Methanocaldococcus jannaschii DSM 2661: one gene and its partner. The protein of the gene in region 2 binds, or shares a complex with, the protein of the main gene of each other region. Each region holds a gene or a part of one and is shown on either strand. Other genes may lie near its edges. The genes, in order: MJ_RS06035 and cgi121.

The links.
Region 1: the proteins of cgi121 (region 2) and MJ_RS06035 are in contact, whole or in part, in a crystal structure (PDB 3ENH), measured with the Methanocaldococcus jannaschii proteins.

What each region holds. Positions count from the first base shown.
Region 1 is NC_000909.1:1,063,630-1,075,911, forward strand. Bases 6,061-8,944 are described here. They hold MJ_RS06035 (bifunctional N(6)-L-threonylcarbamoyladenine synthase/serine/threonine protein kinase), read right to left. Parts: upstream 8,365-8,944; coding sequence 6,757-8,364; downstream 6,061-6,756. Other genes in these bases: MJ_RS06025 (D-glucuronyl C5-epimerase family protein), read right to left, coding at 6,061-6,332; MJ_RS06030 (metal-sulfur cluster assembly factor), read right to left, coding at 6,344-6,631; guaA (glutamine-hydrolyzing GMP synthase), read right to left, coding at 8,462-8,944. In the rest of the region: MJ_RS06010 (DEAD/DEAH box helicase), read left to right, coding at 1-2,396; MJ_RS09750 (hypothetical protein), read right to left, coding at 2,678-2,827; GTPase HflX, read left to right, coding at 3,303-4,511; MJ_RS06020 (TatD family hydrolase), read left to right, coding at 4,572-5,414; more of MJ_RS06025, read right to left, coding at 5,415-6,060; more of guaA, read right to left, coding at 8,945-9,394; MJ_RS06045 (UPF0058 family protein), read right to left, coding at 9,413-9,769; MJ_RS06050 (UbiD family decarboxylase), read left to right, coding at 9,958-11,223; MJ_RS06055 (segregation and condensation protein A), read right to left, coding at 11,246-11,926; cyclic pyranopterin monophosphate synthase MoaC, read right to left, coding at 11,945-12,282. UniProt on the Methanocaldococcus jannaschii protein: Required for the formation of a threonylcarbamoyl group on adenosine at position 37 (t(6)A37) in tRNAs that read codons beginning with adenine.
Region 2 is NC_000909.1:172,028-189,781, forward strand. The notes cover bases 12,126-14,909. They hold cgi121 (KEOPS complex subunit Cgi121), read right to left. Parts: upstream 13,845-14,909; coding sequence 13,407-13,844; downstream 12,126-13,406. Other genes in these bases: argJ (bifunctional ornithine acetyltransferase/N-acetylglutamate synthase), read right to left, coding at 12,188-13,396; MJ_RS00975 (CBS domain-containing ParB/RepB/Spo0J family partition protein), read right to left, coding at 13,847-14,644. Outside these bases: septum site-determining protein MinD, read left to right, coding at 1-5; MJ_RS00895 (mechanosensitive ion channel family protein), read right to left, coding at 143-1,189; MJ_RS00900 (ATP-dependent DNA ligase), read right to left, coding at 1,275-2,996; MJ_RS00905 (protein-L-isoaspartate O-methyltransferase), read right to left, coding at 3,153-3,800; MJ_RS00910 (Tfx family DNA-binding protein), read left to right, coding at 3,901-4,314; MJ_RS00915 (mRNA surveillance protein pelota), read left to right, coding at 4,315-5,358; MJ_RS00920 (translin family protein), read right to left, coding at 5,442-6,059; MJ_RS00925 (50S ribosomal protein L3), read left to right, coding at 6,393-7,400; rpl4p (50S ribosomal protein L4), read left to right, coding at 7,442-8,200; MJ_RS00935 (50S ribosomal protein L23), read left to right, coding at 8,234-8,494; MJ_RS00940 (50S ribosomal protein L2), read left to right, coding at 8,554-9,282; rpsS (30S ribosomal protein S19), read left to right, coding at 9,368-9,826; MJ_RS09825 (hypothetical protein), read right to left, coding at 9,885-10,625; MJ_RS09445 (hypothetical protein), read right to left, coding at 11,315-11,461; MJ_RS00960 (hypothetical protein), read left to right, coding at 11,576-11,800; MJ_RS09835 (hypothetical protein), read left to right, coding at 11,877-12,005; and 7 more genes. UniProt on the Methanocaldococcus jannaschii protein: Component of the KEOPS complex that is probably involved in the transfer of the threonylcarbamoyl moiety of threonylcarbamoyl-AMP (TC-AMP) to the N6 group of A37, a step in the formation of a threonylcarbamoyl group on adenosine at position 37 (t(6)A37) in tRNAs that read codons beginning with adenine.

The DNA of each region.
Region 1 (12,282 bases), 890 kb from region 2 along the record:
AAATCACTACAACTCCAAATCATATATTTTTAGTTAAAGAAAATGGTTCTTTAAAAGAAAAAGAGGCAAAGGATTTAAAAGTTGGAGATTATGTAGCGACAGTTGATAGAATAAGAGTTAAGGAGAAAGATATTGATTTATCTAATGGAGACCTTTATTTCATTGGATATTTCATAGGAGATGGTTATACCGGAGTTATAGAAAAAAATACTCTTAAAGCCACTCCAGACCTTGCATTTAATCCAAAATATCCCCCAAATTTTGATGATTCTGAACTTCACAAAAAATACTTTTTGAAATGTAGAATATCAAAAGGTGTTGCTCATTATATATACTCGAAAAAACTAAGAAAAATCTTTAATAAATTAAATATGCTCACAAAAGATAACAAAAACATTGATGCATTTTGTAATCTTCCATTGGATAAGTTAGCATATCTTATTGCAGGATTGTTTGATAGTGATGGATATATATACTTAAATAGAAAAAACATTGAATTCTATTCAATATCTGAAAAATTGGTTGAACAATTACAGTTTGTATTGTTAAGATTTGGGATTCATAGCAGTATTAGAAAAAAGAAAACTAAAACTATGGTATCTCCAACAAATGGCAAAGAATACAAATGTAAAGACATTTATGTATTAACAATTAGAGATTTTATGAGTATAAAAAGATTTTATGAGAACATCCCACTAAGACATGAAGAGAAGAGAAGAAAATTAGAAGAAATCATAAAAAATAAAGAAATTGGACAAATTCCTTCGGAATTTGTAGCTCTCCGCTTCACTCCGATTGCCAAAATATGGTGTGATTGTGGATTTAGTGTTGATTTGACCATGTTTAAACCAAGAACTAAAAGGCAGAGAGAGTTAAATAAAAAACGTGTAAAATTACTTTTTGAACTATTGGATGGAAAAAAATTAATTACAAACTATAAAGAATATTATTCAAAGAGAAAAAATCCTTATTTTGACTTTATTGTAAGAGAAAAAATTAATGGAAACAATTATTACTCTTTAAATGAAAAAGGCAGAGTTTTAATGAGTCTCCTAAATAAACACATAAAAGATAAAGAAAACTTAGAAGAGATGTATAACTTTTTAGTAAATCTCGAAAAATGTCCAATTTGTGGTAAGCCAATTCATAAAGAGATGAGATATAGCTGGAAAAAAGAATGCTATGATGGAGACATTTATTGGGATAGAATTAAAGAAATTAAAAAGATAAAAGTAAATGACAAGTATGCCTATGACATAGAACTGCCAGACGATGGAAGCAACAGCCATTATATTGTGGCAAATGGATTTATAGTGCATAACTCTGCTGGGCTGAACTTACCGTGTAGAAGGGCAATAGTTAAAGACTTAACAAGATTTACAAATAAAGGGATGAGATACATCCCAATAATGGAAATCCAACAATGTATAGGAAGAGCTGGAAGACCAGGATTAGACCCATATGGAGAAGGGATAATCGTAGCAAAGAATGATAGAGATTATTTAAGGGCTTATCAGGCATTGACGCAAAAACCAGAGCCAATATATTCAAAGCTCTCAAATCAAGCAGTTTTAAGAACTCAACTTTTAGGACTTATTGCTACTGGAGAGATTAGAGATGAGTATGATTTAGAATGGTTTATAAGAAATACCTTCTATGCTCATCAATATGGAAATTTGAGGGAAGTTGCTAAAAATATTAATGAAGTCATTAGATTTTTGGAAGAGAATGAGTTTATTATTGATTTTATGCCAACAGAATTAGGAAAGAGAGTTTCTGAACTCTACATAGACCCATTGTCAGCTAAATTCATCATAGATGGATTGGAAGAGATGGAGAATGAAGAAGAGATTTATTATCTCTACCTAATTTCAAAAACCTTGGAGATGATGCCAAATTTAAGAGTTTATAACTCTGAAGAGTTAAATTTAATTGATGAAATGGACTCTCTTGGAATAAAAAGCTTTGAGATTGAGGATTTAGAGGCATTTAAAACAGCTAAGATGCTGTATGATTGGATTAATGAAGTTCCAGAAGATGAAATTTTAAAGAGATATAAGATTGAACCAGGGATTTTGAGATATAAGGTTGAAAATGCTGTTTGGATAATGCATGCATTAAAAGAGATTGCTAAATTAATTGGTAAAAGCTCAGACATTCCAGAGAAGTTGGAGATAAGGTTAGAATATGGAGCTAAGGAAGATATTATTGAGTTGTTGAGCATAAAGTATATTGGAAGGGTTAGAGCAAGAAAGCTGTATAATGCTGGAATTAGAAGTATTGAGGATATTATAAACAACCCTTCAAAAGTGGCTTCAATTATTGGAGAAAAAATAGCTAAAAAGATTTTGGATGAGTTGGGAGTTAAATTTGGACAGCAAAAACTAAGTTTTTAAATTTTTGAATTTAACTTTTAAGTTGGATTCACCATTTATTGTCGCTAAGGAAGCTCCGAGCTTTATCTCGGAGAGAAGGTCAGAAATAAGGTATTTAGCGGTTTATCTAATAAAATAACCTCGGTTCTACAACTAAAGCTCTTGCTAAAGCTACTAGCCCATATTTTATTTTTCCAACATTTTCTGGATTTAAATCACTAACTATGACATTTTCAGAACTAAAGGTATTAACAATCTCTTTAACGCTGGCTGAAATCCAATAATTCCAATCTTTTCTGGTTTTAATTCTTTAAATATTCAACTAACTTTTTTGCACATCTCATAACAGCATTTAAAGTGGCAATTATCTCAGCTCTATTTCCTTTATCTAACAGCTCTCTAATTGTTCCTTTAAATTCAACTGGCTTATCTGTGAAGGCATCCCACAACAACCCTTAAAATTAGTCCTCAACAAAATCTCTTTTCCACTCATTAAAGGATAGTCTTTAATTCTGGTTGTATCTAACTCTCTTAATATTTCTTTAACATCTATTGTATTTTTCACCATCATAGTTGTTTTTGCAAAGTTATTAAAATTAATTAAGGAAATTTGAACATCCTAAAAGCATTCATTTATGCCTTTTTTTATTACAAAATTTTTTACAAGAAACTATGAGCTTATTAAAAATTTATTAATGAGATAAACTATTGTAACAATTGCAATATATATTGAATATTTTAGTCTTCAATAACTTCGAAACCATATTTCTTAAACGCTTGTTTATAAAGATGAGTCTTTTATAAATTGACTTAGACTCTATTTTCTTTTTTAATAAGGACAAGATTTATATATTGAATTTCCATAATATATTTTAACAATTTAAAATTTAAAAATTAAATGGGGGAGATAGAATTAAAAGAAGGGCATTGTTAATTTTAAGAAAAGACAGTAAATTTGATAGAAAAAGTATAGAGGAGCTTAAAGAATTAGCTGAAGTTCTCTATAACCCAGTAAAAACAATAGTTCAAATTAGAAAAGCTGACCCAAAGTATCAAATTGGTAGTGGATTAGTTGAAAGAATCGCTGAAAATATTAAAGAGGAGAATATAGAGATTGTTATAGTTGGAAATATCTTAACTCCTTCACAAAAATACAACTTAGCTAAGAAATTTAAAGTTGAAGTTATTGATAAGATTGAGCTTGTTTTAAGGATATTCTATAAGCATGCAAGAACTAAAGAAGCTCAATTGCAGGTTAGATTGGCAGAATTGCAGTATGAGTTACCAAGGGCAAGGGAGAAAGTAAGATTAGCAAAGATGGGGGAACAGCCGGGATTTGGAGGATATGGGGATTATGAAGTTGAAAAATACTACCAAAAGGTAAAAAGGGAGATAGCAACAATAAAAAGAAAATTAGAAAAGCTCAGGGAGCATAGAAGGGTAGCAAGGAAAGGAAGGGCTAAATTTGATACTGTTGGTTTAATTGGTTATACAAACGCAGGAAAAACCAGCTTATTAAATGCATTAACTGGAGAGAACAAAGAATCAAAAAATCAGGTTTTTACAACATTAACTACAACAACAAGGGCTATAAAAGGTATTAAGAGAAAGATATTGGTTACCGATACAGTTGGATTTATTGATGATTTGCCCCCATTTATGATTGAGGCATTCTTATCAACAATTGAAGAGAGTGCAGACAGCGATTTGATATTAATTGTTGTAGATGCGTCCGATGATATTGAAGAAATTAAAAGAAAATTAAAGGTAAATCATGAAATTTTAAGTAAAATTAATTGCAAAGCCCCAATAATAACTGTATTTAACAAAGTAGATAAGATTACAAAGGAAAAAAAGAGAAAAATTTTAGAAGAGTTAGATAGATACATAGTGAATCCAATATTTGTCTCTGCAAAATACGACATAAATATGGATTTACTTAAGGAGATGATTATAGAGCATCTCAATCTCTCCATCGGAACTATTGAGACAGACAATCCAAGGCTTATATCCTATTTGTATGAGAACACTGAGATTATTGAAGATATCTTAGAAGATAACAAGCATATAATAACATTCAGAGCAAAAGAAAGAGATGTAAATAGGATTTTAAAGCTGCATAAATCTGCAGTATAAATTTAGTGAAATACGCTCAGAGGTATAATTAGAAAAATTTAAATTAAATCTGGTGAAAATATGGATGTTCTAAAAAGTCTGCCTGTTACTGACAATCATATACATGTTGATGACAAACACGGCTATGGAGCTGAAAAGGTAGCTAAAACATTCTATAACGCTGGAGGAAAGGTAATGATAGTTTTAAATAAACCAACATTTGATGGAAACCTAACAGCATCAATGGACATCTTAGTTAGAGATGTTGAGATAATAAACAAAAACACACCAGTTAAAGCTTTTGGATTAGTTGGAGTTCATCCAGCTGAGCTAACATACTTGATGAAATTTATGAGCTTGGAGGAGGCAAAACAAAGAATTGTTGATGCCTTAAATTATGCAAAAAAGCTTGTTGAGGAGTATGATTTTATTGTAGGAATTGGTGAAGTTGGAAGACCTCACTATCCTGTAAGTGAAGATGTTTGGAAAGCATCAAATGAGATTTTAAAATATTGTATGGAATTGGCAAAAGATATTGGTTGTGCAATCCAAATTCATGCTGAGAGTTCAACAGAAGAGCAGTTTAAAGAGTTTTCTGAAATGGCTAAAGAGGTTGGATTGAATCCAGAAAAGGTCGTTAAGCATCATTGTGGGAATATGGTTTTGGAGGGAGAGAGATATGGTATTTTTCCTTCAATTTTAGCATCAAGAGTAAATGAAGACGTTGTTAAAAAATCTTTAAGGTTTGTTATGGAAACTGACTATATTGATGATTTAAAAAGGCCAGGAGTTGCCTTAGGAATAAAAACAGTCCCAAGAGTTACAAGGAGATTGATTGAGAAGGGAGTTTTGGATGAAGAGGGTGTTTATAAAATCCATAAGGAGAATATAGAGAGGATTTATGATATGGATTTAGAATTGTAACTATTCTCTCCATTTTTTGTAGTATTTTAGGTATATCTCATCTCCTGTTTTATTGTAAAGCCATAGCATCTGCAGTCTATGTAGATGTTCATAATGTTTATTGCATCTATGACCTAAAGCATCGTAATAACTCCAATCTCCAGCATCATACATTGGAAGAAATGTTTTTATTGATTTTAAACCTTCTTTGTAAAGGTATAGAGCATCAGCGTTCCCTGTTTTGTTTCCAAAGTCTCCAATCCATAGAGTGGCTGTGATAAACCCATTTAGCACATAGGGTGGATTTTCAGATGCATACTCTGGAAACCAATAGTAGCTTTTATTTTTATAGATTCTGATTTTTAATAACCCTCCTTTTTCAACAGGAACTTTGAAGGCATTTATGGCTAAATTTGCATAATTTAAATACCTCTCATCTCCAGTAGCTTCATAAGCTAAATATAAGGTCTTTAAGCAGCCTGCTTGGCATAATGCTCCTCTCCAACCCTTAGATAGATTATAAAGTGGGAATTCAAAATTATACCTCCAAACAATAAAAGTGATGTTCTTTTCATCTACTTCAGCAGTTTCTTTATCTGCTTGAGATATTAGATACTCTGTTAAAAATAGTCCTCTTTTTAAATATCTCTCAGCCTCTTTAGGATTTTTATCTTTTAACTTAAAATATTTATAGAAACATTTTCTTGCCTCTTCATTGACATTGTGGGGAGTTATCTGATAACCAATATACTTTCCACATATCGTGCCATAGTAAGTAACTGGCATATTTACATTTTCAACTGTAAAAGGTTTTGGATTTTTGAAATATTGGATAACTGGATTTTCAGAATATAAAGGTTGAGATGCTCCAACAAAATATCCGAAAACAAAGATTAAAACGGCTATAAATAAAAAAAGAATAATTTCAAATTTCTTCATAAGAATCACTTTTATTCTTTCTCTTTAAGCATCTCATTAATGTCCTTCTCCATTACATGCCCTTCTACAGTAACCTCAACTTTTTTAACACCTTCCAATGATTTAACTGCTTCCTTTGCCTGAAAAGCCATTGCCATAACACTCATACAGTAAGGGTTTGTAGGAATGAGCTTAAATTTTACATTACCCTCATCATCAACCTCCACATCTCTAATTAATCCCATATCTACAATGCTTATTCCCATGTGCGGGTCTGCAACTGTTTTTAGGGCATTTAAAACATCTTCCTTTGTTACCATATCTTACACCTCAGAAGAGATTTTAAATAATTTTTTAGTATTTGCTCATTATATAAATACTTCTATTTTTACATTTTTTTTACTCATAAGTGGAAAAATCATACCACTTAAAAAATTTTAAATATTTACTCTACATATCTTGCTCTTCTTTCAACATCCTTCATTAACTCCAGTATAATCTCCCACCTATCATAAACACTTTTATAACCCTCTAAAAATCTCTCCCAGATTTCATCAAACTTTTCATGATGAGTTGATAACACAGCCTTTTTAAAGACGATTAAATCAACTGCCTTATCTTCATCAAGATTTGAAATCTTTCCTAAACCAAAATCAATGATATATAAATCTTTATCAAATATAAAGTTGGATGTAGTTAAGTCATTATGAATTACATCGTTTTTATGCAGTTTTCCAACGATTTCTCCAATTTTGTATGCAATATCTAAATTATCCTCAATAACATCCTTAGCTAACTTTCCGTTGATATAACTCATCATAATTCTCTTGTTATCTAAATCAACATCAAATATGTATGGAGCTGGGATACCAAAATCTTTAACCAATGCTAAATACCTTGCCTCTCTTGCAGTTCTACTCTTTCTTATATTTTCATCTAATCTCTCATCCCTATAGCCTTTTTTAACTCTCTCCTTAATAATTACATCAAAATCTAAATAGCTATCTCTCTTAATATCTGCCTCTGCCCCCTTACCAATTAAATGTTCTGGAATCTTTCTCTTCTTGCCTTTAATTTCTTTTATCCAATTAACTTCAACCATATCAGTCCTATAATTTGGAATTATCTTTGTTTCATCCAAACTCATCCATCTTCCATTTTTATGCATCAATAAACCAAGCCATGCAATCATAGCTCCATTGTCTCCACAAAACTCCTTAGGAGGGACGTAAAAATCAACATTCTGACCCTCACACATAGCTTTGAGCATCTCTCTCAATCTGTTATTTGCCGCTACTCCACCAACGAGCATGACCTCTCCTTTATTTGTGTGAGCTAAAGCCCTTTCTGTAATCTCAGTTAGCATTGAGAAGGCATATTCTTGTAGGGAGTAGCAGATATCTTCCAATCTCTCTCCAGCATCATAAGCTCTCATAGCCGCTGTTAGCAATCCAGAGAATGCTATATCCATGCCTTTAACAGTGTAAGGTAAATCAACAAGCTTTTTCCCTTTCCTTGCCAATTCCTCTATATAAGGCCCCCCGGGATGTGGCAAATTCACATATCTTGCAAACTGGTCTAAGCAGTTACCAACAGCTATATCTAACGTCTCTCCAAATACCCTATATTTTTTTGAGACATAAGCTATAACTTGGGTGTTTCCACCACTAACATATAGAGTTAGAGGGTCTTCTGCCTCTGTAGTTAGCTTACCAATCTCTATATGGGCAATGCAATGATTAACCCCAATTATTGGTTTTTTTAATGTTAAAGATAAAGTTCTTGCTACGGTTGCAGTTACCCTCAAACTCGGCCCTAATCCCGGCCCTTGGGAGAATGCAATTAAATCAATCTCATTTTTATCAACTACTTCAAAAGCCTCTTTTATAAGCTTAGGAAATGTTTCAGCATGATGGTCAGCAGCCTCTCTTGGATTAATACCCTGTTTTGGGGGTTTATACATGATAGTTTTATTAAATAAAACCTCTCCATCAGAGGTAACAATCCCTACCCCAGTTTTTTCTGCAGTTCCTTCTAATCCTAAGCAAATCATATTATCACTCAATTATACTATTATAATATTTAAATTGCCAAAATAGTTAAATAGTTAATGTCAATATAATAAACTAAAAAAGTTTAAAAAAGTTTTTTTATTCAAATTCAATTGTAGCTGGTGGCTTATCAGTTATATCAAACACTACTCTTGCAACATTTGGAATTTCTGATGTAATTCTTTTACTAATCCTCTTCAACAAATCAAAAGGAATCTCTGGAACGTGTGCTGTCATAGCATCCAATGATTTAACCATTCTTAAGGCGACAATCCAGTTGTATTCCCTTTCATCTCCCTTAACTCCAGTTGCTTTACAGTCCAAAACAACGGCAAAGTATTGCCATAAATCTTTATCTAAGTTGGCTTTTTTAACTTCTTCCTCAACTATTGCATTTGCCTCTCTGCAGATGTTTAGCTTTTCTTCTGTAACCTCCCCTAAAACTCTAACAGCTAATCCTGGCCCTGGGAATGGTTGTCTATAGACGATGCTATCTGGTAGCCCTAATTCTTTTGCCAACAATCTAACTTCATCTTTATAAAGCTCTCTCAATGGTTCAACAACCTCTAAAACCATTCCGTGAGGTAGGGCAACGTTATGATGGCTCTTTATCTTCCCTTGTGTTTCAATCCAATCTGGGGCTATAGTCCCTTGCACTAAAACCTCTGCCTTTATATCTTCAGCAATCTCCTCAAAGACATCAATAAATAACTTTCCAATAATCTTTCTCTTCTCCTCTGGGTCTGTAACTCCTTTTAGGGCATTTAAAAATCTATCCTTTGCATCTACAACAATTAAGTTTAATCCCAACTTGTCTCTAAAAGTTTTTTCAACTTCTTCCCTCTCTCCCTTTCTCATCAATCCAGTATCAACAAAAACAGCTGTTAATTTATCTCCAATTGCTTTGTGGGTTAAGACGGCAGCGACGGAGCTATCTACCCCTCCACTTAAGGCAATTATTGCTTTTCTGTCACTAATTTGCTGTTTTATTTCTTCTACTGCCTCATCAATAAATTTTTTTGGGTCAAACATAAAAATATCACCTTTAAATTATTCTTCCTTTTCAGCACTTTCACCGTTATTTTCATTTTCTTCTAATATAATAATGTTTTTCTTACAACTGTTTAAATGTTTAAAAGCGTTTTCTTCAAGTTTTTTGGCTAAGTTTTTGGGGACATTATCCATATTATTGGCTAAGTAACTGGCAACACAAGCAGATAACAGTAATATCGCTGCTTTTTGTTCGCTTTTAAGTCGATGAATGTGATGGGGCCTAATGTCTAACATCTCATAAATTTTAAATAATTTTTTACATTCATTGTCAGTATTTTCTAAATTATCATCCATAATTTCTTTTACAACATAAACAAAAAATTGATGAAGTTTCATTAACTGCTCTTTGTGCATGTTATCACTTTAAATATTAAGCAAAGAATAAGATTAATATTAAAATTGGCTAAGAAATATATATAGTTTTTTGCAAAACATTTTAGGATAAAAAGGTATTTATGAACGCCTTCCTTTTGGAAGGCGTTTAAACTTTCCTTAATAAATTTTATTACTTTGCAAAAAACTATAAAAACTTTGGTGGTATCATGAGAGAAATCATTAATAAACTTAATCCCATTATAATAGACAAAGCCGATAAAAAGTTTGGAGTTTCAAGAATATTAAAAAAATATGATGGAAAACCAGTTTATATAAAAGATGTAAATGGATTTGAAGTTGTTGGAAATCTTTGCAGTAGGGAAACCCTTTCAAAGATTTTTAATGTTAAAAAGGAGGATTTTATATTCTTTATGCTTGATGCAATGGAAAAGGAAAAAGAAGGAAAATTAAAGATAAACAATAAATTGAAAGAGAAATATATTGTTGAAATCCCAGAGAATATTAAAAACTGGCCAATTCCAATATACTACGAGAAGGATGCGGGAGCTTATATAACAAGTGGGGTTGTTGTTGTCTATGATAAAGATTACGGCTATAACTTATCAATTCATAGAATTTTGGTTAAAGATGATTATTTAGTTATAAGAATGGTTGAACAAAGGCATTTACACTTTTTATATAATAAAGCTCTAAAGGAAAAGGGATATTTGGATGTTGCTATAGTTATAGGAGTTCATCCAGCTGTTTTGTTGGCTGGCTCTACCTCTGCTGATATAACATTTGATGAGCTAAAATTTGCAGCTGCTTTGTTGGGAGGAGAGATAGGGGTTTTTGAGTTGGATAATGGCTTGTTAGTTCCAGAGGCAGAGTTTATCATTGAGGGTAAGATATTGCCAGAGGTTGATGATGAGGGGCCTTTTGTAGATATAACTGGAACTTATGATATTGTTAGAAAGCAGCCAATAATTAAGATTGAGAAACTTTATAGGAAGGAAAAACCTATATTCCACGCTTTATTACCGGGAGGGATTGAACATAAAACATTGATGGGAATGCCTCAAGAGCCAAGAATTTTGAAGGGAGTTAGAAATACCGTTCCGACAGTAAAAAATATTGTTTTAACTGAGGGAGGTTGTTGCTGGCTTCATGCTGTTGTTCAGATAGAGAAGAGGACAGAAGGAGATGGGAAAAATGCTATATTGGCAGCATTTGCTTCCCATCCAAGTTTGAAGCATGTGATTGTAGTTGATGATGACATAAATATATTTGATATAAATGATGTTGAGTATGCAATAGCCACAAGGGTTCAAGGAGATAAAGATATAGTTATTATTTCTGGAGCCAAAGGTTCTTCTTTAGATCCTTCGAGTGATTTAAAAAATAAACTAACAGCAAAAGTGGGGGTAGATGCAACTATGAGTTTGATTAAAGGTAGAGAGCATTTTGAGAGAGCCAAGATTCCTGATAAATGAGTTGAAGGTAAAAAGGAATGATTTAAAAAGATTTAAGTTTAATTATCAACTCTCCAAACAATTTTTCTTGAATCAACTCTGCCTTTCCATCATTAGCTAAGTATAAAGAAGGGATAAAGTATCTAACCCTATCCTCTCTTGTTTTAAACTTTTCCTGATAAACTATAATTCCCTCTTTCATCAAATCATCTAACAACTCAGCTATTATATCGGAGATATCATCCTCTTCTATAAGCTCCTCTATAATTTCTTCAACCTCATTTGTCTTTTTCTCTCTATTCTTTCTGGATTTTTTAACCTTATTTAGCTCTTTTTCAATTGTTTTAATTAATTCATCAACAGTAACTGGTTTTTTACTTTTTTTATTTTTATCTTTATCTTCTTTTTCTTTCTTTTTGCCTTTTTTAGGTTTCTCTTCTATATCATCATAATCATAATAATCATCGCAATAATCATAATCCTCTTCTTCCTCAACCTTACATTCGTCATATAAAGCTTCAGATTTCATTCTCAACAATATACCAGCAACAAGAATAACATCGGCAGATAATCGAATATCAAACTTCTTAAGCTCTTTAATCTTTTGTATATAGTAATCGGCAATTTCAGCAATATTAACATCCCAAGGATTTAGATTTTTCTTTTCAATCCCTTCTTTAATCATCCTAACCCAAAGAACAATGTCAAAGTTAGAATCAATCATTGCAATCCCCTAAATAAACTATTTCTTTATCTTTTCAACAACCCTAATCCCAAAAATCTCAGCAGTTTTGTACTGCCCATCCTCATCCTTTTCAGCAGATTTAACCATATCCCAAATTGTTAATAAAGCTATAGAGACACCAGTTAAAGCTTCCATCTCAATTCCTGTCTTATAAGTAGTTTTTACTGAGCAGATTGCCTTTATCTTATCTTCAAATACCTCAAAATCAACATTAACTGAAGTTATTGGTAGAGGATGGCACATTGGAATTAGCTCATAAGTTTTTTTAACTGCCAAGATTCCAGCTATTTGTGCAGTTGTTAAGACATTTCCCTTTTTAATTTTTTGTTCTTTTA
Region 2 (17,754 bases):
ATTAATTATCTTGATTTAAAAATTTTAATTATCATCCTTTTCCAAATAAACCGTATATGTTGGGAACGCCCTCTCAATGAACCTTTCAGTAAAAGCTTCACCAAAAATGGATGCATCATCTCGCTTTGCTCGATGATGCCTCTTAGTTATCTTTCTCCAAATAAACAGTATATGTTGGGAATGCCATCTCTATCCCTTCTTTTTCAAATTCCTCTTTTATCTTCAAATTTATTTCATCAACGGCATTTAAATAGTAATCAAATCCCATGTTTCTAACAAAGTATTCTACCCTCAAATTTAAACTCCAATCTCCATATTCCCTAAAATGCACTCTATATGGAGGGAGAGTAGCTGGATGATTTTCAACAATCTCTTTTATTATCTCCTTAGCCCTCTTAATTTTCTCTACCGGTGTGTTATAAGTTAAACCGATAGTCATTAAAACCCTTCTTCTATCTCTAACTGTTAAGTTTTCAATGGCTGAATCCAACAATTCTGAGTTTGGGATAGTTATTAAAGTGTAATCAAAAGTTCTAATTCGTGTGCTTCTTATTCCAATCTCCTCTACAATCCCTTCAGCCCCTTTAACTTTAACCCAATGGCCTAAACTAAAGGGTTTGTCAATCAATATTAAAATCCCAGCAATGAAGTTTTTTATGGTGTCTTGCATAGCCAAAGCTAAAGCTAAACCCCCTACTCCTAAACCAGCCAATAAAGCAGTGATATCATAACCAACAGAGCTTAAAGCCGTTAATATACCAAGAAGTATTGTTAATATCTTTACAACTTTTTTCAATGGCTTTATTATGTGTTCGTCCAACTCTGTTTCTGTCTTTTCGGTTAATGGAATTAGGTAGTGTTCAAATATCCCATCAATAAATTTAACTGCAAAATATGTAGCCGATAAGATAACTACAACTTTTACTGCTTCATCTATCAACTTGAGTATATAATCTGGCAGAATTAAAAATCTTAACCCAAAATAGAAAAACAATGTAACTACTAACACAATAATTGGTAAATCAATAGACTCTAATATTATATCATCGAATTTTGTTTTTGTTTTATCTATGATTTTTTTGAGATAATTTCTAACTATTTTATCCACAATTTTTCCAATGAAAATACCCAATAGAGTTATAACAACAAAAATAAGTATATTAGATATGCTGTTCCCAAAAATTTCCATATTCACATCACCTCTTCTTTAAATTACCACTATAAAAATAAAATTGAAAAATTTAATTATTTATCAAAGATTTTTATATTAAAGATTATTTCCTTCCTCTTTGGATTTCATATATCCTTTCAACATCCTCTATAGTGTTTATCTCATTAACTCCCTTATCAAATCTAAATCTTACAACCCTTGGGAATCTCAAAGCATAGCCACAAGGATATTTATCAGATTTTTGAATTTCTTCATAAGCAACTTCAATAACTATCTTTGGTTCTACTTCAACCTCTTCACCTAAATCTCTAATAATAATTTTATCAATCTCTTCTTTCAAAAACTCTAAATCTGCCTCAGTTAGTCCAGTCCCTACATGTCCAATAGGGTAGAGGTTCCCTTCCTCATCTCTAACACATATTTCAAATGAACCATACCAATCCTTTCTCTTCCCCATCCCTCTCTTTGCCTTTGTAATTACGACATCTAAACTCTCAAGAGTTGGTTTAAATTTATACATTGTTCTAACTCTACTTCCTGGGGTATAAGGAGCCTTTAAATTTTTAATCATAACTCCCTCATGCCCAATAGATAGAGACCAGTTATAAAATTCTCTTGCCTCTTTTGCATCGTTTGTGACTAATTTATAGGATATATCAATTATTTTATCTGATTTAAGCTCTTTCTCTATCCTCTTTCTTTCAGTTCTCCAATCATTCTCATAACCAACAATTTCCTCTAAAACTTTTCTTCTCTTTTCAAATTCCTCATCTATAAATGATACTCCATCTTTATAAAGAATATCAAACAAATAAACTCTCAAATTTATTTCCTTCATCATCTTTCCAATATCATACTTTCTCCTAAATCTTCTAAGTATATCTTGGAAAGGTCTTGGCTTTCCTGTTTGTTTATCTATAGCTACACACTCCCCTTCAACAATTAATTTATCTACATTAATATTTTTTACCGCCTCAACAATCTCTGGAAGGGCATTTGTAACATCCTCCAATCTCCTGCTATATATCTTAACTTTATTTCCATCCTTATGTATTTGAACTCTTGCTCCATCATACTTTGTTTCAAATTGAGCTCTGCCCATCTCCAATAATGCCTCTTCAATTGAAGGAGTTAATTGAGCCAACATTGGTTTTATTGGTCTAAATAATTTTAATTTTAGCTCCTCACTTTCTAAATCTCCCATTAATAATTTCTCAGCTAAAAGCCCAATATCATTGGTTATAGCATATATCTTCTCAAGTTTTTCCTTTGGAACATTGAAATAAACTGACAAAGCATCTAATATAGTTGGAACATTCATCCCTATCCTCATATCTTCCAAAATTAACCTTGCCAAATACCTGCACTCTATTGGTGAAGCTCTTAAAAAGAGACTACTTATTAACCTCAACTTTTTCTTTTGAGAACCTTCTCCCTCTATCTCCCCAACCCTCTTTAAGGTTTCATAAACCTCATCTACAGTTAATGGCTGAAAAAATAAAGATGCTTGCTTAATCTTTGATTTTAATTGCTCTATTGCCAATCCAATATCTCCCGTCTCTTTAATTTTCTCTAACAATTCATCTTTCTTAATTCCTATAGATGTAACAGCATTTATTAAAAGTTTTTCTCCAATTCCTAACTCTCTCTCATCGTATTCGGGATAAACCCTCCCTATAGCCATATAACAAATCTTTTTTAAATCCTCTGGCTTCCCTTTCTCTTTAACCATGTCAATTAATTTTATAAAATAATCTCTCTTTTCCAACCTTTTTGTTGTTTTTTCAATTTTATTAAATATTTCACAAACATCTCTCCAAAGCATTATTTCACCATAAAAATATATATTATGAAATTTTATTATCTTGGCTCTAATTAAAATTGTTTCTCATTTTTAATCTTAGTTAATATGTCATTAACTATCCACTCAAAAATAAAACAGAATAAAATAAAAGAGATAATAATTTATCTTATTATCATTTTACCCTTGGAATCCTTCTTTACCAACTAAAGGAACAAATGCCACTGGCCCACAGTCCTTTATTATTATCTCATCTCCTCTCTTTTCAGCTAAAACTAATCTTTGTAGATACCTACCAACAGGCATTAATAACTTTCCCCCATCTTTTAATTGCCTTATTAATGGTTCTGGGATTTTTGGACCTGCTGCAGTTGTATATATCCTATCATAAGGGGCTAATGGCTCATACCCTAAAGTTCCATCTCCCACTATTACAATAACGTTATCGTATCCCAATTTCCTTAAAGTTCTCTCTGCTTTTTCAGCCAATTCTGGAATTCTCTCAATACTAACAACTAAACCATCCTCCCCCACAATCTCAGCAGTTACTGCCGCGTGATAACCACAACCAGTCCCAATCTCTAAAACTTTCATTCCTGGCTTTAAATCTAAAAGCTCACACATCATTCCAACCATATGAATGGCTGAAATAGTCTGCCCATAACCAATCTCTAATGGAGTATCTACATACGCATATTCCTTTAAATGCTCTGGAAGAAATTCCTCCCTTGGAACTTTTAATAGAGCATCAATTACTCTTTTACTTTTTATATACCCCTCCCTAATTAATTTCTCAATTACTGCTTTCTTTTGTTCTTCTAAATCCATAATTTCACCAAATATAATCTATATAAGGTAGCTTATATAAATGTTTAATATAATGTTAATTATAAGAAATTACCACCAAAATAATTATTTGGTGTTATGCATGGTTGAGGATTCATTCTTAACAGACACACAAATTAAGGTTTTAAAATTGAGAAAAAAAGGATTAACCCAAGAAGAAATAGCAAAAATGCTTGGAACAAGTAGAGCCAACATAAGTATGATTGAAAAAAGGGCAAAAGAAAATATAAAGAAGGCATATAACACAATAAAGATTTATAATAGGATAATGGCTCCACTATCTATTGAAATTGAAGAAGGGACTGATGTTTTAGAAATTCCAGATATTGTATTTAAAAAAGCTGATGAAGAAGGTATAAAAGTGAAATACAATACCTTAGAGCTCATTGAGCTTATAAAAGAAAATGCTTCAGAATTTATAGAAAAAAGAACAGTTAAAAAGAAATTTAAAATATACATCCTTGAAAATGGGGACTTAGATGTTGGAGGGAGCTAAATGAAAATTATAGAAGAAATTCCACAGAAAAATATTATTAAGCTTATGCCTGAAAACTTAGATGATTTATGGGTCTTATATAACATTATTGAAGAAGGAGATAAGATATTTGCAGTTACTGAGAGAAGAGTGCAGGATAAAGGAGACGTTATTAGAGCAGACAGAGGAGCCAAAAGAAAAATGTTTTTAGGAATTGAAGTAAAAAACGTAGAATTTGATGAAAACACGAAAAGAGTTAGAATTTTAGGAACTATAATTCATGGCCCAGACGATGTTCCCCTTGGCAGTCATCATACAATTGAAATTAAACCATTTGATGAGCTTTCAATTGAAAAAAATTGGAAAAAATGGCAGATAGAGAGAATAAAGGAAGCTATTGAATCATCTAAAAGACCTAAGGTTTTAGTTGTTGTTATGGATGATGAAGAAGCAGATATCTTTGAAGTTAGAGACTACAGCATAAAAGAAATTTGCTCAATAAAATCTCACACTTCAAAAAAATTGGATTATAAAATTAACGAAGAGTTAAAAAAAGAGTATTATCATGAAATAGCTAAGGTTTTGTCAGAGTATGATGTTGATAATATTTTGGTCGCAGGGCCAGGATTTGCAAAAAATAGCTTTTATAATTTTATTTCCTCTCAATACCCAGAGCTTAAAAATAAAATAGTTGTGGAGAGCATATCAACAACCTCAAGAGCTGGATTAAATGAGGTTATTAAAAGAGGAATTATTAATAGAATATATGCTGAATCAAGGGTTGCAAAAGAAACACAATTGATAGAAAAGCTTTTGGAAGAGATTGCTAAAAAGGGATTGGCTGTTTATGGTATTGATGAAGTAAAAAAAGCTTTAGAATATTCAGCTATAGACACATTATTAGTTTCAGATAGCTTAGTAAGAAATCATGAGATAGAAAAAATAATAGATACTACTGAAGAGATGGGTGGGAAGGTAGTTATCGTTTCCTCTGAACATGATGCTGGAAAGCAATTAAAAGCCTTAGGAGGAATAGCCGGTTTATTAAGATTCCCTATTGAATAATTACTCTTGAATAGGACTTTCGCAGTTTATATATTGAATTTGGAATTTAGATGCCTAAAAGGCATCATTTTCCTTATAGAGATTTATTCCTGCGAAAGTCCTATTTGAACTCTTTTTAAATGTTCTCTAAGCTTAAGATTTTGAATAAAAGTAACAATATCTCCATGGGTTTTTTCTAAGATTCCTCTACTAATATCCTGCTTCCTTCTCAAATTATCCACTACGTGATAATAATCAAAGTTCATTAAAAATTCATATAAATCTTCCATAAATTTGAAATACCTTTCAACCTCTGCTAAATTATCATTTTTCATTGCCTCTAATACCTCTCTCCTCAACTCTCCAATCACATCAGCTAATCCTAAGATGTAGTTCTCTTCTTTAATAAAATCAAGCTCTTTGAAACTTGGAATCTTATTATCAAACTTTATCATATACAAAGATAATGCCTCAACAAATTCCTGTTGAGGGGTAGATAAATATCCAACAAACTCTGGGAATGTTGCTAAACTATTTAGTTTTTTAATTTTTTCTGATATCTCATTTAATTTGTCTTTAAACTCATCTTTATCGTCTGATTTGTGAATTTTTCTAATTAACATTGCACAATCTCTTGTTATTTCCCTTGATAACTTTAAAATTTCTTCTCTAACACTATCTTTATTTGCAAGGTAGTTTATTAGATAATTTAGCTCATCCATTGCTACCACCAAAAATTTTATATACCCTATTGTTAGTATTTGTTTATACACTCCTTTTCTTTTATTACACTAATCCGTTATTAATTTATACCTCAAATAATGCAAACCTGAAAAGCCCGGGTAGGGCAATGACAGGTTTGCAAAATATAGTGTCTTCCAAAATCAATAAAATTAATTTAAGGAACATTGAACGCCTTTAAGGCGTTCATTAATACCTTAGTTATTTCAAAAGTTTTGAAAGACACTATAAAAAAGCTATTTAGATATTAAACCAAACAAAACACTCAAATAAAAGATTTTAAAGATATCAATAAATATGCTGGAGGTTAGATTATGGGGTTAAATATTAACAGACCAAGAAGAGGTTCATTAGCATTCAGTCCAAGAAAAAGAGCAAAAAGACCAGTTCCAAGAATTAGAAGCTGGCCAGAAGAGGATACAGTAAGGTTACAGGCATTTCCAGTATATAAAGCAGGAATGAGCCATGCATTTATTAAAGAAGATAATCCAAAAAGTCCAAATGCTGGACAGGAGGTATTTACTCCAATCACAATATTAGAAGCTCCACCAATCAACGTATGTGCTATAAGAGTTTATGGAAGAAATGAAAGAAACTACTTAACAACATTAACAGAAGTTTGGGCAGACAACTTAGACAAAGAATTAGAAAGAAAAATTAAACTCCCTAAAAAAGAAGACAGAAAGACCGTTGAAGATTTAGAAGCATTAAAAGACAAAATTGAAGATGTTAGAGTTCTCGTTCATACAAATCCAAAATTAACATGCCTTCCAAAGAAAAAACCAGAAATCTTAGAAATTAGAATTGGAGGAAAAGATATTGAAGAAAGATTAAACTACGCTAAAGAGATTTTAGGTAAGCAGTTAAACATTACAGATGTCTTCCAAGAAGGAGAGTTAGTCGATACAATTGGAGTTACAAAAGGTAAAGGATTCCAAGGACAAGTTAAAAGATGGGGAGTTAAAATACAATTTGGTAAGCACGCAAGAAAAGGAGTAGGAAGACACGTTGGTTCTATTGGTCCATGGCAACCAAAGATGGTTATGTGGAGTGTTCCAATGCCAGGTCAAATGGGATACCACCAAAGAACTGAATACAACAAGAGAATATTAAAGATTGGAAACAATGGGGATGAAATTACACCAAAAGGTGGATTCTTACACTACGGGGTTATAAGAAACAACTATGTTGTATTAAAAGGTTCAGTTCAAGGGCCTGCAAAGAGATTAATTGTATTAAGAAGAGCTATAAGACCACAGGAGCCATTAATCAAAGTACCTGAAATTACATACATAAGTACAACATCAAAGCAAGGTAAGTAAATAAAATACTTTAAAATAATTGAGAGAGAAGGTGAATAATAATGAAGGCTGTTGTTTATAATTTAAATGGAGAGGCAGTAAAAGAAATTGACTTACCAGCAGTATTTGAAGAAGAATACAGACCAGATTTAATTAAGAGAGCTTTCTTATCTGCATTTACAGCAAGATTACAGCCAAAAGGTTCAGACCCATTGGCAGGATTAAGAACAAGTGCTAAAAACATTGGTAAAGGACACGGTAGGGCAAGAGTAGATAGAGTTCCACAAGGATGGGCTGCAAGAGTTCCACAAGCAGTTGGTGGAAGAAGAGCACACCCACCAAAAGTTGAGAAAATATTATGGGAAAGAGTAAATAAAAAAGAAAGAATTAAAGCAATAAAGAGTGCTATTGCAGCTACAGCAAACCCTGAATTAGTTAAAGAAAGAGGACATGTCTTTGAGACTGAAAATCTCCCAATTATTGTTGAAAGTTCATTTGAAGAGTTGCAAAAAACAAAAGATGTATTTGCAGTATTTGAAAAATTAGGAATCAGTGATGATGTTATAAGAGCTAAGAACGGAATTAAGATTAGAGCTGGAAAAGGTAAGATGAGAGGAAGAAAATACAAAAAACCAAGAAGTATCTTAGTTGTTGTTGGAGATAAATGCAACGCTATATTGGCTTCAAGAAACTTACCAGGAGTTGATGTTATAACTGCTAAAGATTTGGGAATTATCCATTTAGCTCCTGGGGGAGTTGCTGGAAGATTAACCGTATGGACTGAAAGTGCATTAGAGAAATTAAAAGAGAGATTTGAATAAATAAAATAAAAATGCAGAAACAAGGGGATAAAAATGGATGCCTTCGATGTAATAAAAGCTCCAGTAGTTACAGAAAAAACTGTTAGAATGATTGAAGAGGAAAACAAATTAGTATTTTACGTTGATAGGAGAGCTACAAAGCAGGATATAAAGAGAGCTATGAAAGAGTTGTTTGATGTTGAAGTTGAGAAAGTAAATACATTAATAACACCAAAAGGGGAAAAGAAAGCTTACGTTAAGTTGAAAGAAGGATATGACGCAAGTAAAATAGCAGCAAGCTTAGGAATCTACTAAATTAAATAAATTTTTAAATAATTGAAACACTTAAAAATTTATCACAAGTGGTGGTGAAGATGGGAAAAAGATTAATCTCTCAAAGAAGAGGTAGGGGTTCTTCAGTATATACTTGCCCTTCACACAAAAGAAGGGGAGAAGCAAAATACAGAAGATTTGATGAATTAGAGAAAAAAGGAAAAGTTTTAGGTAAAATTGTTGATATATTACACGACCCAGGAAGAAGTGCTCCAGTTGCAAAAGTTGAATACGAAACAGGAGAAGAAGGATTGTTAGTTGTTCCAGAAGGTGTAAAAGTTGGAGATATTATTGAGTGTGGTGTCTCTGCAGAAATAAAGCCAGGAAATATCTTACCATTGGGAGCTATTCCAGAGGGAATTCCTGTCTTCAACATAGAAACAGTTCCAGGAGATGGAGGAAAATTAGTTAGAGCAGGAGGTTGTTATGCACACATATTGACACACGATGGAGAAAGAACTTATGTTAAATTGCCATCAGGACACATCAAAGCTTTACACTCAATGTGTAGAGCTACAATTGGAGTTGTTGCTGGTGGAGGAAGAAAAGAGAAACCATTCGTTAAGGCTGGTAAGAAGTATCACGCAATGAAAGCTAAGGCAGTTAAGTGGCCAAGAGTTAGAGGAGTTGCAATGAACGCTGTCGATCACCCATTCGGTGGAGGAAGACACCAACACACTGGAAAACCAACTACTGTTTCAAGAAAGAAAGTTCCACCAGGAAGAAAGGTTGGACATATATCTGCAAGAAGAACTGGAGTCAGGAAATAATTTCCTCTCTTATTTATTAAGTTTTTGAATAAAATTAGATAAAATAAACACAAACAAAACACATAATAATTTAAGGTGACTAAATATGGCATCTGCAAGGAGAAGAAGAATTAAAAAGAAAAAACAAGTAATTTCAAAAAAGATAGAGTTTAGATACAGAGGATACACATTAGAAGAACTTCAACAAATGCCTTTAAGAGAGTTTGCAAAGTTGTTGCCTGCAAGACAGAGAAGAACATTATTGAGAGGTTTAACCCCACAACAGAAAAAATTAGCTATGAAAATTAAAAAAGCAAGAAGATTATTAAACAAAGGTAAAGAACCAAGAATTATAAGAACACACTGCAGAGACTTTGTTATAACACCAGATATGGTTGGATTAACCTTTGGTGTCTATAACGGAAAAGAGTTCGTTGAAGTTAAAGTAACTCCAGAAATGATTGGACACTACTTAGGAGAGTTCTCATTAACAAGAAAACCAGTTCAGCACGGAGCTCCTGGTATGGGAGCTACAAGAAGCTCAATGTTCGTTCCAATCAAGTAAATTCTTTACCTTTCTTTTTTTATTAATAGGGGATATTTACTTATTTGGATAAAAGATTTTATAAATAGGTTTCTACCATTTTAAAGAGATTTGTAAATGGATAAGGATTTGGATAATTCTCTTCTATTAAATCTTCATAGTTGTTTTTAATATATTCCCAAAAATCTACTGTGATTCCGGCTTCTTTTAATTCTATACTTAATTCATTGGCTATATTGTAATCCTTATCTCTAATTTCCCTGTTTATTACTAATTTATAAAACTTTCTTCCTTTAATTTCATAGTTATATCTATAGCCCAGTTGTGAATACAACAGCATTAAATTGGTGATGACTCTATCCATGTCATTAGCATTTCTATTTTTTATTACTTTCATAATTTGAGATAATAAAGAATAACGTTCAAAATAAGATTGTAATCCTGTATTTGTTTGTAATCTACATTTATACCTCTTAACCTCCAAATATTTCCCATAATAAAACTCATAAAGAATTATAAAATACAAAACAAAAACTGTATCAAATAAATATCCTTTTCTTTTTCTTTCTCCATTTTCAATTCTTATTATTTCAGGAATTAATCTCTCGTTATCAATTTTAGAATTTTTAAACTCAATAAGGATTGCATATTTATTTAAAACCTTCTTCAAATGTCTTGGATTCGTAAAATTGATAGCTTTAAAGAATCTCTCAAGCTTTTCAGCAATTTTATCATCATTAAAGAAATCATATTGTTTAATAAAATCCTTTAATTCATAAGATTTTGGCATACTAAATGAAATATTAAAAATCTTTTCCAAATACTCTTCTGCTTTTATAATATCTTTATATTTTGTTTTAATAGCCTTAGAAACAGCATCTTTATCAACAGCTACAAAATAAACAATATTTTTATTTCATCATCATTTTTGTTTTCGTCTTCATCTTCTCCGCCTAAACTAAAGAATAACTTAATTGATGCCAATAAATTTAAAATATTCTCTGCTTCGCACCTATCAAGTTCATCAATAAAAATAATTAATTTTTTACCATTGTCGGCAAGTGTTTTTGATAACTCTTTAAAACAATTCTGTAATTCTTTAACTTTTTTATGGTAAGATTCTTCTTCATTTTCGTCTTCTTTTGATGCATTGACTACGTATCCAACAAATTTGCTTCCATCAAAACTTGCGTTTATTTTAATCCCAGATAGTTCTGTTATGGGAGAAGTCCCTGCTTTAATATTTGTTGCATTTATTGCTCCTAAAACCATGTTTTTCCAAAGATTAACTGACTTCTTTCCTAATTTTTTAATTTTATCTTTTATTTCTTTTGTAATAGTTTCGTCCTTATTTAATTTAGCTTCTAATTCGTCCCAAATAAACTCCAATAATGAATAAGGCAAATTATCATCTTTTTCATAAAGCCAAGCATCAAATTTTAAGCAAATAAATTCATTTTTATCCAATTTACTCATAATATGGTTTATAACGCTACTCTTCCCACTACCTCAATTTCCATAAAGGGCTATCATATTATTCTTCTGCAAATAATCCCATCTATTTTCAATAAATCTTGCTATAGCATCTGCCTTCTTCTTTATTCCTAACCTATCATATTCATCCAAATTTTTTAAAGGCATGTCAGGGCTTAACATAACCCTCCCCCCACATAAGCTAATAATTTTGATACTGTTAGCTTAGATAACTTTTATTAATCCTAAAAAATATATATCCTTAACCATATCAAAAGCTTAGGAGTTGTGAATATTATGATAACTAAACAATTTGATAGACATTTAAAGTATTACACTACAATAGTTAAAGTTTTTGCTAATGGTATTATTTTGATAACTGCTTACTACTTAGTGTTTGAGCTTCCAGTAGGTTATTTAATAGGATTATACATCATTATGTTTGTTGTGTGGTTATTGGTGTCAATGTTTTTCTTAGGTAGATTGTTGGATTTTATGGCTAAAATGGATTTAAAAAAATAAACAAAAAGCTAAATTTGATATTTTAACCAATTTTTGTGATACTGCCATTAATGCCATGTGTTATGGTATAATAGTGATGATACTATTTAGTTTGTATAAGGGTTTAGCTCCAAACTCTGCCATAGTTGGAATAAGCATAATGATAATAATAGCAATTGGAATATACTTAATAATAGAGTATGCTATAAAAAAGATTATTGGGTAGGTTTTGCTTCTAACTTTTTAGAGGCATAGAACAACCACAAACAGCCAACCAAGACCATAGCCAATAAAAACAAACTAATCATAATTGATGCTATAATTATATCCGTTTCCATAACATCATCCTCTTTTTTGTGTTGTTATATTCTTATGTAAGCAGTTAGTTATATAGATTGTGACAAACCATTAAGTTGTATATTCAGCGTTTATTCTAACATACTCATAGCTTAAATCACATCCATAACAAACGTTCTCAAACTCCCCCATCTTCAAATCAACAACTATCTTTATTTCATCACTTTTCATAATCTCCTCGGCCTTTTTTAGCTCTTCAGTTCCTTCATCAGCCAATGGAATCCCATCTTTAACTAAATAAACCTCATCTTTATAGTTGCTCAATATAACATCAACAACTTCTGGGTTGAAATCAGCCCCACTATATCCAACAGCAGCAACAATCCTTCCCCAATTTGGGTCTCCACCAAACACAGCAGTTTTAACTAACAAAGAATTAACTATAGCCTTTGATGCTTTAACTGCATCCTCCTCAGTTTTAGCCCCTTTAACAACAACCTCCATAAATTTGGTAGCTCCTTCACCATCCTTAACAATCATCTTGGCAAGCTCTCTGCACACATACAATAAGGCATTTTCAAACTCTTCTCCACATTCTTCATAATTAACTCCACTTAATCCATTAGCTAAAACAAAAACGGTATCATTTGTTGAAGTGTCTCCATCAACGGATATGTTGTTGAATGTTTTATCTACAACCTTTTGCAAGATATTTGTTAAGCTTTCTTTATCAATCTCTATGTCTGTTGTTATAAAGCAAAGCATAGTAGCATGTAACATATTTGGAGCTATCATCCCAGCTCCTTTTGCTATCCCCCCAACTCTAACAGTTTTTCCATTAACCTCAAACTCCACAGCTATTTCCTTTGGTTTTGTATCAGTTGTCATTATTGCTTTGGCAGCGTTTATTGAGCTGTTTCCTTCTTTTATTAAATTATAAACCTTATTTATTCTATCTTTTATAATGTTCATATCCATCTTTCTTCCAATAACTCCAGTTGAGGCTACTAAAACCTCATCTTCATTAATATTAAAGAGCTCTGCTACTAATCTCTGCATTTCTTTAGCATCTTCCATTCCATCTTTTGTAAAACAGTTGGCGTTTCCACTATTTGCAACTATTGCTCTAAATTTATCTCTATTTTTTATCAACTCCCTTGATAAAACTACAGGATGAGCTACAACTTTATTTGTTGTGAATGTCCCAGCTCCTACTGCATCTTTTTCAGAGATAATTATCGCTACTCCAAACTTACCCTCTTTGTATCCATTGGCTTTAAATCCCTTAGGGGCTGTAACTCCACCATCAATAACTCTCATATTTCCACCTTTACTCTTTCTTTAATTCAATTAAAGCTATCTTCTCCAAAACTCTTTCAACAACATTTCCAAAACCCCTAATCTTAAAAATTTCTCTAATCAATCTTTCCTTATCTTCATTAATTTCCAAAACAGAATCATCAATTTCTCCACCAATAAGCTCATAAATTTTTCTAAAAGTCTCTTCATCTTCACAGATTAAGCAAACATTCCCATCTTTAGCTCCAATAATCTTTATTGCCTCATGTATCTGCCTCTGTCCAGAAGCTCTAACCAAAATTTCCATCCAAAAACTCTTTGCTATTGGTTTTTTTGTCTTTGCTTGATTTATAGCATGCAAAACATGTTTCTTTGTAGCTACTACATCAGCGTTTAAAATTTGAAACTTTAAACCTAAATTAAAAATTTCATTATTTATCCTTGCCCCTCTTATTCCCCTAATTATCATAATTATCCCAATACTCCATTTTTGTTGTATTTTATTACCTTAACACTGTTTTCGTCATCACTATCAACAATCTTAACATCCTCCAGTGATTTTAAATTCATAATCTCAGCTGTCTTTTCTATACCAAGCTTTTTATCAGTGTCTAAATAAATTACATAGGCATCCAACTTCGGCACTCCCATTTTATACGCTGCTACTGCCCTATGATGTCCATCTACCAATATATAATAATCTCCCCTTTTTGTTTTTATTGCAATTATTGGCTCTGCCAAACCTTTTTTTAGTTCATACATTCTGCCAACCAGCTCATCAGCGTGTATTTTATTCTGTGTTGGTCTCAATTTATTAACATCTACCTCTTCTTTTTCAACTCTCAAATTGTAACCTAAGCTTTTATAAGTTTTGATTATATTTTCCAATTTTTTAGGCGTGGTTTTCTCTATTTGAGACCTGATAACATCCATATTAGATATAATTCCAACTAAATTATTTTCTTCATCAACAACTGGCAATTTTGAGAAACCAGTTCTAAACATTATTCTACCAACATCCATTATATTGGCATCAGGAGTTGTAACAACCATATCTTTCCTTTTTGTCATTACATTTTCTACTTTCTCATTATCATCCTTTCCTACAATATCATGAACAGAAACTATCCCTATTAGCTTTCCATTCTCAACCACAGGAAATGAATTGTGTCCAGTCTCTTTCAACAATTTAATAACATCTTTAACTGTATTATCTTTTGAAACAGTAACAACCTTCTTTGTCATATATTCAGATACCTTTACTGACATAATGACACCATCAGCATAAATTTTTAAATTTTTATATTGTAATAGAACTTTCGCAGTTTGTATATTTTATTAAAGGCATTTAAATGCCTAAAGGCATTATTATTCCATAGAACATTTATTCCTACGAAAGTTCCATTGTAAATTATTTTAAGGATTAGATATAAATACTTCAACATCAAATTAATAACTATCCTTTAACCTTACTAAAAACCGAAAATAATATATAATATGGTATCCATTAATCATAACGTTGAGTATTGTGGGAATATATAAAAAGAATATATAAAAAATGAAACACGTTTCAGAGCGGAGGTAGCCTAGCCCGGCCAAGGCGTGGGACTGGAGATCCCATGGGGCTTTGCCCCGCGGGGGTTCAAATCCCCCCCTCCGCGCCACTTCTTTTTATTTTTTAATATCTATTTACTATAAAACACGAAATTATGGAGGTGCAACCTTGACCGAGAATATGCAAAATTCTGAATTTAAGTATTTAATTAGAGTTTCAAGGACAGATTTAGATGGGAACAAAAAGTTAATAATGGCTCTCCAGGACATCTACGGTGTTGGAGAGGCAATGGCAAGGGCAATTGTAAGAGTTGCTAAATTAGACCCTAACAAATTAGCTGGTTATTTAACAGAGGAAGAAGTTAAAAAAATTGAAGAAGTATTGGCAGACCCTGCTAAATTTGGAATCCCATCATGGATGTTTAACAGAAGAAAAGATTATGTTACTGGAGAGGATAAACACGTTATTGAAAGCGATTTAATGATTATAAAACAGGAAGATATTAACAGATTGAAGAGAATCAGATGTTATAGAGGAATTAGACACGAGCTTGGATTACCATGTAGAGGACAGAGAACAAAGAGTACATTTAGAAGAGGTCCAACTGTTGGAGTTTCAAGAAGAAAGAAATAAATTATTAAATGAAACACTTAGCATAACATTCAACAAAAAATTATTGAAGGTGATTAGATGGGAGACCCAAGGAGAAGATTTAAAAAGACTTATGAAACACCAAACCATCCATGGATTAAAGAGAGAATTGAGAGAGAAAAAGAGTTGTGTAGGAAGTATGGTTTAAGAAGAAAGAGAGAAGTTTGGAAAGCAGAGACAATATTAAGAAAATACAGAAGACAGGCAAGAAGATTAATTAGTGATAGAACAGAGCAAGGAGCTAAAGAAGCTGTCCAGCTTTTCAATGTATTAAAAAAATACGGTATCTTAAAAATTGAGAACCCAACACTTGATGATGTCTTATCATTAACCGTTGAAGATATCTTAGAGAGAAGATTACAAACACTTGTATTTAGAAAAGGATTAGCAAGAACACCAAGACAAGCAAGACAGTTAATTGTTCATGGACATATAGCAGTTAATGGTAGAGTTGTAACTGCTCCAAGCTACATGGTAACAGTTGAAGAAGAAGACAAAATCAGCTATGCTAAAAACTCCCCATTCAACGATGACAATCACCCAGAAAGAGCTAAAATTGTTGGATTAGTAGCAGAAGAAACACAGACACAGGAGACAGAATAAAAATATAAATTAAAGGTGAAACACTATGGCAGAACAGAAAAAAGAAAAATGGGGAATAGTTCATATCTACTCATCTTACAACAACACAATAATCCATGCAACAGACATTACAGGAGCAGAGACAATTGCAAGAGTTTCAGGTGGGAGGGTTACAAGAAACCAGAGAGATGAGGGTTCTCCTTACGCAGCAATGCAGGCAGCATTTAAATTGGCAGAGGTATTAAAAGAGAGAGGAATTGAAAACATCCATATCAAAGTTAGAGCTCCAGGAGGTAGTGGGCAGAAAAACCCAGGACCTGGAGCTCAGGCTGCTATTAGAGCTTTAGCAAGAGCTGGATTAAGAATTGGAAGAATTGAAGATGTTACACCAGTTCCACATGATGGAACAACACCTAAGAAGAGGTTCAAAAAGTAAGGTGATAATCTTTGATTACAATCAAAGAAAAGAGAAAGACAAGAATTGGGGAGGAATTTATTTTTTCTTTAAAAGCCCCAATTTCATTTTCTAATGCTATTAGGAGAATAATGATTTCTGAAGTTCCAACCTTTGCTATTGAAGATGTTTATATATATGAGAACTCATCATCAATGGATGATGAGATTTTAGCACATAGATTGGGTTTAATTCCAATTAAAGGAAAACCATTATTAGAGAATGAAGTTATAACATTCACCTTAGAAAAAGAGGGGCCTTGCACAGTTTATTCATCAGATTTAAAATCTGAAAATGGAGAAGTTGCTTTTAAAAACATTCCAATTGTTAAATTAGGAAAAGGGCAAAGAATACAGATTGAATGTGAAGCAATTCCTGGCATTGGAAAGGTTCATGCAAAATGGCAACCATGCAATGCTGTCTATAAACAAATTGCTGATGATGAAGTAGAATTTTTCGTTGAAACATTTGGACAAATGGAAGCTGAAGAAATCTTAGAAGAAGCTGTTAAAATACTAAAAAATAAAGCTGAAAGTTTCTTACAACAGTTAGAAATGATTGAACAATAAAAAACCATTTTCATTCTAATTATTTGTCAAACCTTATAATAATTATAAAAGGTTTGAAGGAAAACACGGTGATATATATGGCAAAGAAAATAACAGCTACAAACCCAAGGTTGGTTAAGTTAATTGAGATATTAAAGCAGGAAAGTTATAAAAATCAGGCAAAGATTTGGAAGGATATTGCAAGAAGGTTAGCAAAACCAAGAAGAAGGAGAGCAGAGGTAAATTTAAGTAAGATAAACAGATACACAAAAGAAGGAGATGTTGTTTTAGTTCCTGGTAAAGTTTTAGGAGCTGGGAAGTTAGAGCACAAGGTTGTCGTTGCTGCATTTGCATTCTCAGAAACAGCTAAAAAATTAATTAAAGAAGCTGGAGGAGAAGCAATAACAATTGAAGAGCTAATAAAAAGAAATCCAAAAGGTTCAAATGTTAAAATTATGGCGTAAATATAAACTGGATTAAAACACGGTGATAGTTATGACAGTAATAGATGCTGAAGGAGCGATATTGGGAAGATTGGCTTCAGAAGTAGCAAAAAGAGTTTTGAGAGGAGAAGAAATTGTTATTGTAA